2 regions of the Psychrobacillus sp. NPDC058041 genome follow, and region 2 is predicted to be linked to the other one. Evidence: riboswitches for the same ligand, from Rfam matches in the RefSeq annotation. Region 2 holds a riboswitch; the other holds the start of a gene.
The links. Region 2 has a riboswitch for cyclic di-GMP ahead of ACFVR1_RS06905 (hypothetical protein). Riboswitches for the same ligand answer to the same signal wherever they lie in the genome.

Region 1 (7,925 bases), on a different contig from region 2:
ATTAAAAAGCGTAACGTAATTCTAGAGTAGAGATTGCGCTCTTTCTTTATGAATCAGGACATTTTGTTGAACAAATCCTTGAATTTTTATGTTGAATTTAGATTGCAAAATAGATGTTAAAATATGGGTTTTTATTTTAGGGATATAGTAGGAACATTGTTTGCGTTGCTAATTATGGTGATAGGTTCTGTAAGGTAACGGGTGCTTATGCGGCCGAGCCTAGGTCGTAAATATAGCGGGTGCGATTCCCGTCGAGAAAGAACTAGCCATTCACTCGTAGCGAGTCTTGGAGGGCTAATGGTAACATTAGACTTTAAGCGTAGACAGTTACGTGGCGGGCCGAAAGCCAAATGATTGATAGGATTGAGCTCCAAAATGTTAGGAATTCAAGAGGACTGTCGATGCTATTGTCTTTGCTGCTGGAGAGTTGATTATGCGATTTATGAAAGATCTAAAAGCCACGATTACCGAAGATGATTCGGTGATCGTGGCTTTTTGATTGAGTAAAATTTTTTGGCACCTAAGTGGAGTCTGGTTTTACTTCGATGAAGTTGAGGTAAATAATGAAGGAGCCTTTAAATAGTTGAGGACTTGAAGGAAATAGCAGCAAAGATGTACTTGTGAAATAGGAACGTATATGTATTAATTTCACTTTGTTTATTTTGTTTCCATCCCTAAAAATATATTCCCTTTTTAACATAGGTAACATGTAAAAAATGGCATTTGAAATGATGAGTTATAGCTGTATACTAAGTATGTAAGCGCTTAATGGTCAGACGTTTGACCTTTTGGAAATACAATATTGTGGAGGCATTAAATGAATTATTTAATATCAATCGTAGGCTTAATTGTTGTGCTGGGTCTTGCCTGGGTTGCAAGTAACAATCGTAAAGGGATAAAAATCAGACCAATTATCCAGATGATTATTATTCAGGTAATTTTAACTTTTTTATTACTGAATACTAAATTTGGATTGATTCTTATTAAGGGAATCGCAGCCGGGTTTGCAAAATTACTAGATTACGCTAATGAAGGAATCAATTTTGTATTCGCTGGCATTGCGAATGAAGGACAAGCTCCTTTCTTCTTAACTGCTCTACTTCCTATCGTATTCATTTCGACTTTGATTGGAATTCTGCAGCATATTAAAGTTCTTCCATTCATTATGAAATGGATTGGTTGGGCAATCAGTAAAGTAAATGGCATGGGTAAATTAGAATCATACAACGGAGTAGCGTCCGCTATTGTTGGACAATCTGAAGTATTTATTACCGTGAAAAAACAGCTTGGGAAATTATCTCCTCAACGTCTTTACACACTATCTGCGTCAGCGATGTCTACTGTATCGATGTCTATTGTCGGAGCATATATGACGATGATTGAGCCGAAGTATGTCGTAACGGCAATTGTGATTAATTTATTTGGAGGATTCATCATTTCTTCCATTATTAATCCTTACTCTGTAACTGAAGAAGAAGATCTCCTTGTTGTGCAAGTAGAAAAACAAAGCTTCTTCGAAATGTTGGGCGAGTATATTATGGATGGATTCAAGGTTGCAATCGTGGTTGCGGCGATGTTACTTGGATTCGTTGCGCTAATGGCAGGAGTAAATAACTTATTTGATATGATATTTGGAGTCACATTCCAGTCAATTATTGGCTATGTATTTGCTCCATTTGCGATTTTAATGGGTATCCCTGTTTCAGAATCAGTAACAGCGGGTGGTATTATGGCTACCAAATTAGTTACAAACGAATTTGTAGCGATGCTCTCATTAAACGATTTAGCGTCAGGCTTAAGTGAACGATCAATCGGAATCATTTCTGTTTTCCTTGTTTCCTTTGCAAACTTTTCTTCCATTGGAATCATCTCAGGTGCTGTAAAAGGACTTCATGAAAAACAAGGAAACGTTGTAGCACGATTCGGCTTGAAACTTTTATACGGAGCAACGTTAGTGAGCATATTATCAGCGATTATTGTAAGTCTTATCCTTTAGTTAAAGGACTTCCCTGTGACAGAAACATTCATGTTAATTCAAACAAACGTGAATGTTGTGATTTTCATGTTTGTTTCTAACAAGGCACAAATTTAAATAGTGGGCTTGAGAGGTTTCGGAAAGAAAAAAGATAATTTTTGTGAAATAATTTCCTATTGAGTTATAATAGTGTGCTAGTACATAATGGGGGGAAATAGAGATGAAGAAACAATATGAAGTAACCTTCTATTTAATCAACGGAGAAATAGGGCATTTAATCGAAGAAACTTCCCTTATTCGGGCTAGAAACTCTATTAAAAATCAGTTCGAAGATGGAGAAAATAGTTTGGCGTTAACTGATGACTTAGTCTTAGTTAAAGCTAACGTACAATACTTTATAGTTAAGGAATATGAAGGACCAATAAAATAAATCTACGCTATCTGAATTGGGTAAGCTGTTATAGTAACAAATATATATTTAAAGAGAATCCTTATTTTTGAGGATTCTCTTTTTATGTTGTAGTAAAAACAGTAATTTATTCTAATCTAAAAAAATTTACAAAAAAATAACTATCTCTTACAAAACGTCAAAATTCACCATTTATAAAGGGATTATCCTTATTCGTAAGTAAATCAAGAGAAATATCAAGTTCGACAAAAAATGACATGTAATATATAATGTGATAGTAATATATAAGCATGAGATTAGTACTATTTTTTCTATAATTGAAAAAGGCAAACTTATCGAAAGGTAAGGACGCAAAGCTACGAGTCTAAAATCCACTTGGATAATGATAGTCGGGTTGCCAACAATAACAACGTTTATTTGGCTATCCTATCTTTATTTGGGATAGCTTTTTTTATTACACTTATACGAAAAGTACGTACAAATGTCAACATTGAAATAAAGCAGACTAAAGTGAAAAAGGGGATTAAGAGATGATAGTCGTAGATAGAAAGAAGTATAAAATGGCAATTAATGAGGTCGCAAAGGAAGTTCATGTACAGGTCCATGGATTAATGAAAGCAGAAGATGCAGAAGGTTACATGATAGATTTACAGGATACGATTAATAAAGTATCGAGACAAAACTATACGTTTGTTGTCGATGGGACTCACCAAACACCCGTCCCATCAAAGGTTGTACCACAGTTGGAGCAAACGATGCAATTTTATTCTAGCTTAGGTTTTAAGGATGTCCTTGTAGTAAAACCTTCGTCTAAAATTGCTCAAGTGCAAGTTAGGAATGCACTTGAAAGAATTAAATTCACAGGTACATTTATCGATAAAGTAAAACATTCTATGTAATGTTAGTTCCTATAGAAATTTTATAATCTGAGAGGAAGATCATTAAGTGCAAACAACACAAGAGTTGTATAAATATGAAATTATTACGGAGGAACAAACAGATTTAATCCAGAAAGCAGCTGAATGTCTAGCTCGTACATTCATTGGAGTGGACGTTTCTGGAAAATGGGTTCAGGAACCGATGGTAGGTCAATTAAATATAGGTTATGAAGATTTCTATGAGTTTACCAAGGGTTATTTAGACTCTACAGTAGCGCAAGGATATTGCGCAGTCGCTCAGGATATTAATAATAACGTTGTTGGTGTACTTGCTGGAGATACAAATGCACCAGAGATTATCGGAGAAGATATATTTGAAGGTTCTTTTTATGATATGAATGTAATTCTGCGTGTCCTGGAGGATGTGGATAAACGTTTTATGGAAGATTATAAATTGCGTAACGGAAAAGAAGTTGAAGACGGAGAGTTATTACACCTATTCATGTTAGGAGTGATAGCTGAACATGACCGTCACGAGATTATTCAGCAATTAGGAAATAGATTGATAACAAAGGCATCATCACAAGGGGTAAAAGCTGTTTTAGGTGAAGCAACAAACCCGAAGTCAATTCGTGTAATGGAAAAATATCATAATATGAAAAGATATGAAGATGTAGAAGGAAATTATATTGTTCATAAATATCAGGATAATAGTAAGTTGAATGGTATTTCTGCAACTGTAGCGGATGGAACATATATCCTTATTAAGGAACTTTAAAATATTCAAAATTAAGTTAATTTCATAAATAGCATTTAATTATTAAAACGCGAACAATCTTTAATTTATTGATTGGAGCGACAGGCAGCGACTCCAGCGGGATGAGTGAGAAAGATGAGACATTACAAACGACGCGAATGCGGCGGTGATGGCTCATCTCTCACCCCGCGGAAAGCGTCTGCCTATAGCGGAAATCATACTGATTTATGAAGAGTATATTATATATATTCATACATTTCACATTAATATTGTTAGTGTTTTATGTTCTAAATTTGAATTATGAAATTGATTCGAGAAAATCTAATTCAATAATAAATAGGAGTAGGAGATATATATATCATGGAAGCTATTTTGCTAGGAATAATTGTTATCTTAATTGGGGTATCGGTGTATTTTGCTTTCCGCTATTTTTCACTAAAAAATCATCCTCATATTAATAAAGAAATAATAAATGGAATGAAAGAAATATCAGCAGGTAATATCACAAGCAAAGTTAATGAAAGAAGTGCTGATTATGCTGTATTTAATCAACTAATTGAGTTCTTTAGCCGTGTAAGGGAAAAGTTTGTTTCATTTTCAAATAATGTACATGAAAAAGGAGAAAAGCTCGCTGAAATCGGTGAATATGCTTCTGAGAAAGCGGATATTGTTAGAGCTGCAATTGATGAGGTAGGTAGAGGATTACAGAAACAATTAGTAGCAACAGAAGAAAGCGCCGAATCTATGGAAGATATGGCACATGCTATTGAAGATCTATCAGTGAGATCAAATCAAATTTCAGAACAATCGAACACAACCTTAGAATTGACGCAAGAAGGAAACGAGAAACTAAAGGATTCCTTAGAAAAAATGGAGCAGTTTAATCAGACGGTAAATACAACATTTAGTGCAATAAATAAACTTGGAGAAAAATCTCTCGAAATCGGCACTATTGTAAAAGTGATTACAGGGATTTCAGAACAAATTAATTTATTGGCATTGAATGCGGCAATAGAAGCAGCTCGTGCGGGGGAACACGGTAAAGGATTTGCGGTTGTTGCTGATGAGGTTCGAAAATTGGCCGAACAATCACGCCAGTCTTCTTCTGAAGTATCTAATATTGTAAAGAATATACAAGAAGAAACTGAAATTGTAGTCAAGTCAATGCAACAGGGAACAGAAGAGTTTAAAGAGACAAATACGACCATTGTAGAGGTTGGAACCATGTTTGAAAAGATTCTATCTATTACAAAAATCATTGCTGAAAATAATGAAAATTCATCTGCAAGTACAGAAGAATTATCTTCTGTTTCTCAGCAGATAATGTCAACAATTGTTGAGATAGCTTCTATCTCTCGCGAATCTGTTGAAATGTTTGAAGAACTAATAGAAATTAGTGATGATGAACTGAATACAATGCAAAAACTTGATCAAGAAGCAAAGAATCTTGTAGAAATGAAAAATGATGTTAACAAATTACTATTTGCATGGAATCACGGTGTAGAAAATGTGGAAGATAAAGATGCTAAAAATAAGGTCAGTGCAGCTGTCTAAAGATATTCACCTTGCTAGCTGATAAAAATAAGTGTGCTTCTTATAGGTTGATCCAACTTGTGGGAAGCACCTTTTTATGCGGGTAAATACTATAAACATCAAGGAGGTAAAACAATGAAGGAAGTACAAAAATTGTTTCCTAGTATGGACGGGAATGGCTTTCAAAGAGAGGAATTATTGTCCCACTTTAGGACGATTTTAACGAAAATAGATGAATTAAAGGATCCTAACAAACTAACTCTAGGAGAAATGCCCGAGTACACAGAGGATTACTATAATCGTGTCATTCAAAAGGCGGATGTTCCGAAAACTGGAGTGTCAATGGAAGTAGTGATTCAAGAGCTTCTAAAACTTGTTGAAGGACATCGGTACGTCAATCGAAATTATGTAGCCAATGCAGCGCCACTTCCGAATATTGCTAGTATTATTGGGAATTTAGTAATGGTGCTAGTCAATGGGAACAATCTTTGGGATGTGGAAGGCCCAGCAGCTGCTACAGCAGAAATCGAAATAACAAGTATGCTATCCAAACTTATCGGATACGATGAAAACATCAGTGCAGGATATACAACTTGGGGAGGACAAGGGGCTGTCTTTAATTCTTTACGTCTTGCCATTGCCCGTTACGCGCCGTCCTCTAATCAAAATGGAGTACCGCAAAATCTCTATTGCTTCTGTTCTGAGCTATCACACTACAGTCTGTATAAATCTGTAGAAGCAACTGGGATTGGCGTAGAAAACATGATTCGCGTGAAGGCTAATGCTGATCATTCTATGAATCTAGAAGATTTAAAAGAAAAAATGGAGCATGTTATTGCAAAAGGCGGCGTTCCTCTTTATGTCCTTGCCACAATGGGAAGTACTGATACATTCGGGATTGATGACATTGAAGGAATTAAGAAGATAGCGGAAGAATTGGAACGCACACATTACATATATCCAATCTACATTCATGCAGACTCTGCTATGGGTGGCATGTATACATTCTTTAATAATTACGACTTTGAAAGCAATGCTCTGGGATTTGAAGACAATGTTAATGAGGTATTGAAATCCTATCAACAGAATTTTAAACATATCAAGCTTGCAGATAGTATGGTCTTTGATTTCCATAAGCTTGGACAAACTCCATACATCACGAGTTTATTTTTAATCAAAAACAGAGAGTATCTTAAGTATGTTGATTTGGATGCGGCGGAAACGCCTTATGTTGGAAATCGAGGTTATGGTAGCTATCATACAGGCTACACGCTCGAATGCTCACGAATGGGAAGTGCTTTGTCGATTTATGCGTCTTTATTAGCATTTGGAATCGAAGGCTATCAAGAGCTTTTAGCCAACTATATTCGTGTCAATTTAGCATTTAGAGAGACGTTAATAAAAGAAGTTTCAAATGTGGTGATCACGAATGAGATTTCACCGATTACAACATTCCGTTTTTATCCTGAAAAGACAAAATGGAATGATGAATTGAACGGACTGTTAACAGTAGAAGAATTGACGGAAATTAATCAATTTAATGACGAGTTTGCCGAGGTTATTGGTATCGAACGAGATACCGTCTTCTTTGGAAACACAAAAAAGCAGTGTCTGGTCGAAGCAGCAGACTCAAACAAGCGGATATCCATATATGCACATAAATTTTTTGCAATCTCACCATACACAACATTAGAAGAAGTCGACCGTTATGTTGGATTTCTAAAAGAACACCTAGAATTTTTTGTGAAAAAAGAATTGATACCTTCCCTGTGACAGAAACATTCATGTTAATTCAAACAAACGTGAATGTTGTGATTTTCACGTTTGTTTCTATCACAGGGAACAAAACAAAAGGCGATTCATCTCACTTAATGTGGGATAAATCGCCTTTTGTTTTGTTAAGCATATAAAGCTAAATGAATCATTAGTTCAATTCCAGCTGGTATGGCAGCTTCATCGATATCAAATTTCGGATGATGGTGAGGATACTGGCTATTTTCACTTTGCATCCCTACGTTAATAAAGCCACCTACTTTTTCTTTTAAGTAGTACGCAAAATCTTCAGCTCCGAGTACAGGTTCAAATGGTATAAACACCTCATCCCCAAACGTCTTTTGGATGATTTCTTTTGCAACTTCACATGCTTCTGGATGATTGTATACTGGGGGCGTGCCTTCGATGTAATGATAATGGCCTGTTGCGCCAAAACTTTCACAAATAGATTTCGTCAGTTGAGCAGTTTTAGTATTCATTAACTCAGCACCTTCATACGTTAAAGCACGAATTGTACCTTGTAAATGTACTTTATCTGGAATGACGTTGTATGAATTTCCAGCCTGCATGCCTCCAAATGAAATGACACCTGCATGTAAA
Region 2 (7,925 bases):
AATAACCTATTTTAGGAATGACGATTGGAGTTTCCCCGATTGTAACGGCCTTTCCAGCAATCCATTTTCTTTCTATAGGTACATTACCTTTTGACTCTTGATCGGTATATTTATTTGCATCCCCTTTTGTGATGTAACCTTGCTCAGCGTTTCCAGAAATTATTCTGTGTGCAATCCAGCCTTTATCGGCAAGGTCTCCCTTAGTCGTTTTAAAAAAAACAATATCTCCCTGATGGACAGTTTCATCTTCTTTTAGGTTTTTTATGATGACCATATCTCCCCGCTCCCAAACAGGGTACATACTATTAGAAACAATGACAGTTAGGAGTACAGGTTTATTTGAAATAGCCGATCCAACTGAAGCGATTAAGGAACATAAAATAAGAACGACCACTAATATGTTTATAAGCTTTGATATTAACTTCATAGAATTCCTCCTTAGCATCTATATTATTGAAAATCTCTTTCAATAAAACCCCTCTACAGTAGGATAGATATGGTACTAAAGTATACCTCCTAAGAAACATAAGTAGAATATTGGGAGTAAAAAGGATAATAGGAGAGTAGACAAATGATATCTAAAAAGCACTCTATGGAGTGAGGTTAACAATTTGTAGTCATCCTATACTTAAATTAGTTACAAACGGCGTGAAGCCGAAATAATTTTAGGAGGAGATAAATTAATGAAAAAAGGTTTACTTTTAGTAGTATTTCTACTAGCAATGTCAAGTGTAATGGCGGCGATGTCTTATAACAAGGCAACAGTAACGAGTGCTTCGGAGTTGAAAGTTGTTAATACAGATGAAGCATTATTAACTCTCGAGGCTGATACACCATGGAGCTGGGAAAATAAAATTGGTTCAAAAGATAAGACTGTAGTGGTAAAGGATGGAGAGTTATTATTCCAATTCGGTAAAGGTGTAGATCGAGATGGTTCTACTGCAAAATTTTACGGACTTCAACCTAACAGTGTATATGAATGGAATTCTTTGTTTACTCTAAGAAACAAATCCGCAGAAACTGTCAAAGTAACTATTAAAGCAACAGGTGATTATGCACAATATATTACTTTTGGAGTAGCGAGTAATCCTAGAGCTAATACAGCACCTGCTTGGGGAACAAAAGGAGATTCTTTAACATTTGAAAAGGTTACGAAAGAATCTGGTTCTGGCATGCAAAACATTAGAACAATTGCAGTAAAAATCGATGTTCCAGCTGGACACAAAGTTTCACCTACTGCATTATTAGGTTCTATCATTGTTGAATCTGAAGCAATAGCAGACTAATAGGAAGAAAAAAATAAAGGAAGAATTAATGGGAGACGTCCATTAGTTCTTCTTTTTTCATTTGAATAAATAAAATGTCCATAATTTTAAAGAAATGCAATTAACACCTGTATGATATTTTCAATAAACAGCTTCTTAATACAATCTAATTCAAACAATGAATGAGAGTATCCGCATTAATTTGTTTTAATCGAATTAAATATACAGACAGAGGAGATTGAATTATATATATGCAGTCCTTTTTATTAAATTGGAGTTCTGTGAATCACCATAAGACATGACATCTTCTTTTTAGACAAAAATAGAACATAAAAAACCGCATAGTTTGACGTTATATTTGGAGTAATTTGGTTATACTGAACTATGAAAAATAATATATAACGGAAACTGTGAAGTACATCCTGCATTTGGGCACCTGGGATGTATGGAGTTAATGGTGCAACCGGCCTGATTGTAATTGGACATTTATATCCAATTTAATTGGGCTTTTATTATGTAGATAGGAGGAAAATCTTTGAAATCTATTTTATTATTATCAGCATTTTTAATATCTTTCTCATTACTTTTTATACAAAGTGATAGCTATTCTACAGCAGAAATAAGGAGTGATGCGACAATACGTGTGGTGCCAGAGGGAGAAGCCCTAATTGCTGTTAACTATGATGAGGAAAACAGAAAGATAAAGCTCACGAATAATATGGAAAAAACGATAGAAATAGAAAGTATGAACCCAGCTAGTTACGTTGAACTGTATCAGGCATCAATTAGGCCAGGTGAAACGATAGAATATGGTGTTATTGGGAAATCAGAGGAATTATATGGGCAGAATATAAGTTTCAAAGTTCGTTGGAGTGAGGGGAGTGCAGATATCTTAACGATTCTACCAATGTTTGCAGAAGAGCCTTTAGAAGAATTACCGATTGAAGCAGAAGAAGGCGAAGTTGATGAGGAGGAACTAGTAGAAGTAGAAGTAGAACCAGATGAAACCACGACCCCTGTTGAAAATGAAGGTGAAGAGGTAGAAGAAATAGAAAAAATCGAAGAGCCAATAACAACACAACCAGATATAAAAAAATAAGAACAAATGACTGAACAATGAATGGATTAACAGGTGACAAAAAGAGGGGGCGATAAAATTGAAAGAAGTCTTAGAAAAGTTACTAAAGCAAGATAAGAAGAAGGTTAGTTTCATACTATTTCTATTACTAGCTATGTCAGCAATTATTTCCGTATATTCTTGGTCAATGGCATCCTCCGAGACAAAACAAATAACTGAAAATGAATCGCAAATTCAAACAAGCTATGATTACAAGGCGACACTTACACCTAATATCCTTTATCCAACTGGAGGAACAATTGAAGTAGGAAATACTGTTATGAAGAAAATTACAAAGGAAATCCCTTTTACCCTTATTTCATCTGTAAATTCACAGGTTCCAGTAAGTGCAAACGTGTCACATGAAGTACATCTACTTCTAAAGGCGGGAGAATATTGGGAAAAATCATTCCCTTTAGAAGAAAAAAAGTTTATTGAACAAAATGGGACAAGTGTGACCATTGTAAATAATAATTATAAAATTGATTTAGAAATGATTAAAAATTTTATTACTAAGGTAGAAGATGAAATAGGAGTAAGATCTGATAAGTATACGATTGAAGTTATTCCAAATGTCCAAGGTACAATTAGTTATAACGGGGTAGAGAAGGATATTCAAATGGAGGATCACTTAATTTTTCAGATTTCATATGATGAAATTTTATTAGCAAGTGAGAAAAAATTTGCTTCTTCCATCCCATTTATATCCACAAAAGTTAGTTCAAATACAATTAGTTTGTTCGGGTTTGATACATCTCCAGTTCCTGTTCGTATCGCGAGTACTGTGTTCGTACTTCTCTTTGCAGTATTAATTAGCTATTTGAATAAAGATTTTGTAGCTAATCGGAAAAAGAACGCTCCATCACAAGGTGAAAAAATTAATAAGAAGTATGGAAATAGATTAATTCCAGTTTCCAATAAAGTAGAAATTGGTCGAAAATCGATAGTTACGTTAAATTCATTTAAAGCCATCATACAAATTGCAGATGCAAAAGAGTTACCTATTTTTTACTACAACATTCATCTGGAGGAGAGTAAGTTATATTTCATCATAGATGGTGACTATATGTATCAATATGAAATTAATGAAATGGAATTATCACGAAGTCGCAGTAGAAGTAGGAGTAAAAATAGTAAGAATGAAACAGAAAGTGATCCATCATATGTACTGGAATAATAACTTTTCTTCTTTCATAAGAAAGAATCCTTCCAGTAAGATGCATCTGGCGCTTATATATCGATATATTTCTCTTTTATTAACTTCTTGCTTTTTTTTATTAGGGCCACCTCAATCGTCATTTGTTTTTAAATTAGGATTAGTTGTATCACTTACTGTAGCAGCTTGGATTTTAACGGATTTACAACGAAGAAATAGAGAAAATAAAAAAAGATTAAAAACGATTGTTTTAACTGAAACGATTGGTTTGACTTTATTGCTTATTCCAACAGGTGGTATTGCAAGTCCATTTATATGGTATGCACTGAACCCTGTGTTGGTAGCTGCAAGTTTTCTAACGCCTTCCTTCTGTTGGTGGGTATTAACTTTCTATCTAAGTAGTGCGACATTCATTTCCTATACTTTATTTAATTCAAACAATATGCTCCCCCTTTTACAAGAGAGCTCCTATGTTTATCTAGTCAGTTTACTAACTGCGGTTCTTGTCATGTTATTTTCCGGTCTCATGAAAGGAATGGATTTGAAGGCAACTACATTAAAGAACCAACAGGAAGAATTATTACTCGTAAATAAAAAACTTTCTGAAGCAAACAAAATGTATGCAGATACTTTAGAGCATATTATGTCTCTTTATCACTTAATGGATAACTTTTCATCAAATAAAAGTCCTGAAAAGTTAACAACTGAAATTACATCCTCGCTAATTAAATGTACCCAAAAAGAATCTGTATTCTTTTGGTTAATAGATCTTCATCAACAGAAAAGTTATTTAGAAAATACAACTAGCATTTTGAACATGGAAGATGAGCTCAAGAAAGAATGGCATCGTATTAGTCAAAATAACCAATCGTTTATGGACAAGATTCACAATGAATATTTTTGGATGAAAATAATTAGAACATCTAAAAATGTCGGGGTTGTAGGAATTAAGGTCAGTAGTTTTAGTGAGGTAAGAGATACCTTCCTACTTAATCGCACATTTGAGTTTATAGCAGAGCTTAGTGAAATCATGTTAGAGAGAATTCACATGGATCAAATGACGGATCAGCTAATTATCATTGAAGAACAAAATCGTATTGCCAATGAAATACACGACAGTGTCTCTCAGAAACTATTTGGAATAGTTTACTCATTGCATAGTCTACAGATTAAAAGTCAAAGTATTTCAAAAGAAGAGTTGAATCGGGAGTATCAGTTCCTATCAAAGACAGCGAATTCGACTATAAAAGAACTAAGAGCAGCTATTTACCGACTTAGCTCGGTTAAAAAAGGAGATAAACCATTTTTAGTACTTGTCAAAAATTATTTAGATGAGTATGCCAAGCTAAATGACGTAAAAATTAACTATCAAATAACGGGAGATGAATCGTTCATTCCTCCTAAACTAAAAACAGAGCTCTATCGAATTATTTGTGAGGCATGTGGAAATGCAGTTCGGCACGGGGAATGTAGTACGATGGAGATAAGATTATCTTTACTAGAAGAAAAAACATTACTTGTAATACTAGACAACGGGATTGGATTTAATTTGCATAATCAGGAAGACAAGAAGGATAAAGGAATAGGTCTTTTTAACATGAGAAGTATTGTAAATTCATATAACGGATCATTCGTGCTAGACGGGAAACCAGGAGAAGGAACAAAAATCCAAATAGATATTCCAATTGGGAAAATGCTAAAAAAACAAGAGGTGCTTAGTTCATGAAAGTAGTTATTATTGATGATCATCCATTAATTAGAAAAGGACTAAGATCATTATTTTCTTTGGATGAGTTAATGGAGGTACTTGGAGAAGCTACGAATAGAAGAGAAGCATTAGAACTGCTTCGAGCAGTAAAACCGGATATTGCGATAGTAGATCTCCGTTTAGGGGATGATTCGGGATTAGATTTAATAAAGGAGGCTTCTCGAGTAGGGATAACATGCAAATTTGTTGTATTAACTTCCTCAACAAATGAGGAAGACTTTAACAAAGCGAAAGAAATTGGTGTAGCTGGCTACCTGTTAAAAGAAGCCCTTCCAGAAGAGTTACTTCATGCGCTGCAAATGATAAGCAAAGGACGTAAATACTACGATCCAACCGTATTAGATTTAATCATGAATGCAAAATCACCGTTTGAAGAAGATGGTCATATTGAACATCTAACGCCAAAAGAAAAAGAAATATTAATAGAACTTGGAAAAGGATATTCTAATAAAGAAATTTCAAAAACATTATATATAACCGAATTTACTGTAAAAAAACATGTAAGCCAAGTATTTGCAAAACTAGGACTAGCCGACAGAACCCAAGCAGCCCTATATGCAAATGCAAAAGGCCTTGTTAAATACGTTATAAACTCCTAATCTAAAAATTATTACAAAGTTGTTACCGGTGTATTTTCTATTAAAAATGAAAAAGAAATCCACTCAAGCGTTTTAATCTTGAGTGGATTTCTTTTGTTAATATAGTGGAAGCTCTTGAACATACGAACGATGAATATACAATTCCTCGTAAGAAGAAGAGTCAGAGAGGACTTTGATCCAGTCGGATTCTGGTAAGTTATCATCTAAAATAGTTATAGGCATTCTACTATTTGTGTATCTATATGCAGCTGCATATTCCGTTCCTGGTCCAGTTCTAACGTTTAGGCCAGTTGTAGTTGTAATGCCCAGTTTGTATGGGGTTATGGAATCTTTGCCCCCCATCATTTGATCGATACGATACAAATGCCCTGCTGCTTTTGCTCCCCAAAATGGATCGGATGCGTATTTTAGGTTTATTCCTATTGCTTTATTTCCAAAGACGGCTCCATTCGCATAGCCTGCGTTAGGAGGGAGGTAGTTTTTATTTAAAAAAGCAGTGACTAGTTCATTAATATTTTGTTCTACTGTACCGAAATATTTGGCTAATGGGTTGTTATCTGTTACATATAATCCGAAAAGGTTATTGTATTGTTGTGCTCTATCGCTCATTCCATAGGCACTTTCATGCTGGGCAAGAGCAAGGATAAACAAGGCATTGATGTGCTGTGTTTCTTCTATTTGCTTTAAATAAGTTCCAAGACCAATAAGTTTACTTTTTTGAGTTGCTTGTTGATACATAATGTTAGTTGGATTATCTATCTCTAATTTTTGAAGCATGTACATTATATACGTATCTATTTCTTCAGCTGTATAATTCGTTTTGCTGCGAGCAGATAAATATTGGAAGTATGGATAACTTGTCCCCACTTCTTGACCAGCTGCGTTTGTAAAATGAGTTCCGTCCACGCTGTAATATTTTTGGCCGGAAATCATGAAAATAGGTGCTGTTCCAACTTGATAGGAAGAATACGATCCAGTATTAGATGAATAAATCGAATGTACAAGTTGTCCGTTTGAAGTGGAATAATAGGATCTACCTGTTATTGCATTCCACGGTATTAGATTACTATTCTCTTGTTTTATATACATAGTATTACCAGCAACATTCACTTCTACATACGCGTCTGTCGAGTCTATATAAAGCAGTTCCGAATTAGAAGGTACATAGGTTACTACTTTTGTTAGTAGCTTGTCAGAATAAATATTTGTTAACACATTAGTAGAAGTAGCTTTTGTTACAACTAAGCCACCTGGAATTTTAATAAAAGTATTGTTATGTTGAATAGCTTGATCAGTTTTCAAATTTGTCACTGCTTCTCCGTACGTAGCGTAAGACTTTACAATGTTAGTAGTTCCATTCGACTGAATGTTCACCACGTCATATGTACCCGGTGCTTCAATTGTGAATTTCTTGGTGTTATATGTAGAGATAGGATTTCCATCTTTATCTTTAATGTTGTTCGTAATATGTAAAGTATACGTTTCGGAATTGGTATAACCTTCAAGTGGTGGTGAAACAAGTACTCGTTTTCGATCTGCCGAAAGCGTTACTTCACCATTTTTCTTTTCTCCAAACTGGTCCAAAACAAAAATAGAGTTTGAATCGATAGATGCAGGATCTACTTCTTTATTGAATGTAATTGTCCAAGTTTTGTTCGGTTTTACATTCAACGAAGCAGCTAATTCCTCTGCGCTTGCCATCATAGGTAATACCAACATTAAAAGTATCGTAAAAAAACATGGAATTATATATTTATATTTGTGTTTTATTTGAAACAATTAATTTTCCTCCTTTAAACCTGTTTTGCCACTATTATACTATAAGTCTACTGTCTAAAGTTCTATTAAACTAGAATGTTTTTAAATAAACCGGGAGATATCTAATGGAAACTAGAAATCCCTTAAGTCTTTTGTAAGAGAATCTAATAAAGAGTTGTTTACCGAAGTTTACAGCTCGCTTTCCGCGGGCGTTGCTTCAGCATCCTCACTTCGAGCGGACGCTTCTCCAAAAAACACAAGA

Region 1: it holds a riboswitch for cyclic di-GMP, as region 2 does, so the genes downstream of both, ACFVR1_RS17990 (hypothetical protein) here and ACFVR1_RS06905 (hypothetical protein) in region 2, are expected to answer to the same signal.

Annotation. Positions count from the first base shown of each region.
Region 1 covers NZ_JBHVRO010000015.1:40,315-48,239, forward strand. Annotated here, with positions in the region: gene ACFVR1_RS17980 (NupC/NupG family nucleoside CNT transporter) at 818-1,996, shown strand; gene ACFVR1_RS17985 (hypothetical protein) at 2,196-2,405, shown strand; cyclic di-GMP riboswitch class I at 2,700-2,786, shown strand; gene ACFVR1_RS17990 (hypothetical protein) at 2,915-3,283, shown strand; gene ACFVR1_RS17995 (hypothetical protein) at 3,330-4,040, shown strand; gene ACFVR1_RS18000 (methyl-accepting chemotaxis protein) at 4,380-5,573, shown strand; gene ACFVR1_RS18005 (pyridoxal phosphate-dependent decarboxylase family protein) at 5,688-7,325, shown strand; gene ACFVR1_RS18010 (M20 metallopeptidase family protein) at 7,451-7,925, opposite strand, start outside.
Region 2 covers NZ_JBHVRO010000003.1:374,358-382,282, forward strand. Annotated here, with positions in the region: gene ACFVR1_RS06895 (signal peptidase I) at 1-427, opposite strand, end outside; gene ACFVR1_RS06900 (hypothetical protein) at 684-1,286, shown strand; cyclic di-GMP riboswitch class II at 1,660-1,743, shown strand; gene ACFVR1_RS06905 (hypothetical protein) at 1,801-2,364, shown strand; gene ACFVR1_RS06910 (DUF5305 family protein) at 2,423-3,559, shown strand; gene ACFVR1_RS06915 (sensor histidine kinase) at 3,522-5,264, shown strand; gene ACFVR1_RS06920 (response regulator) at 5,261-5,905, shown strand; gene ACFVR1_RS06925 (Ig-like domain-containing protein) at 6,002-7,684, opposite strand.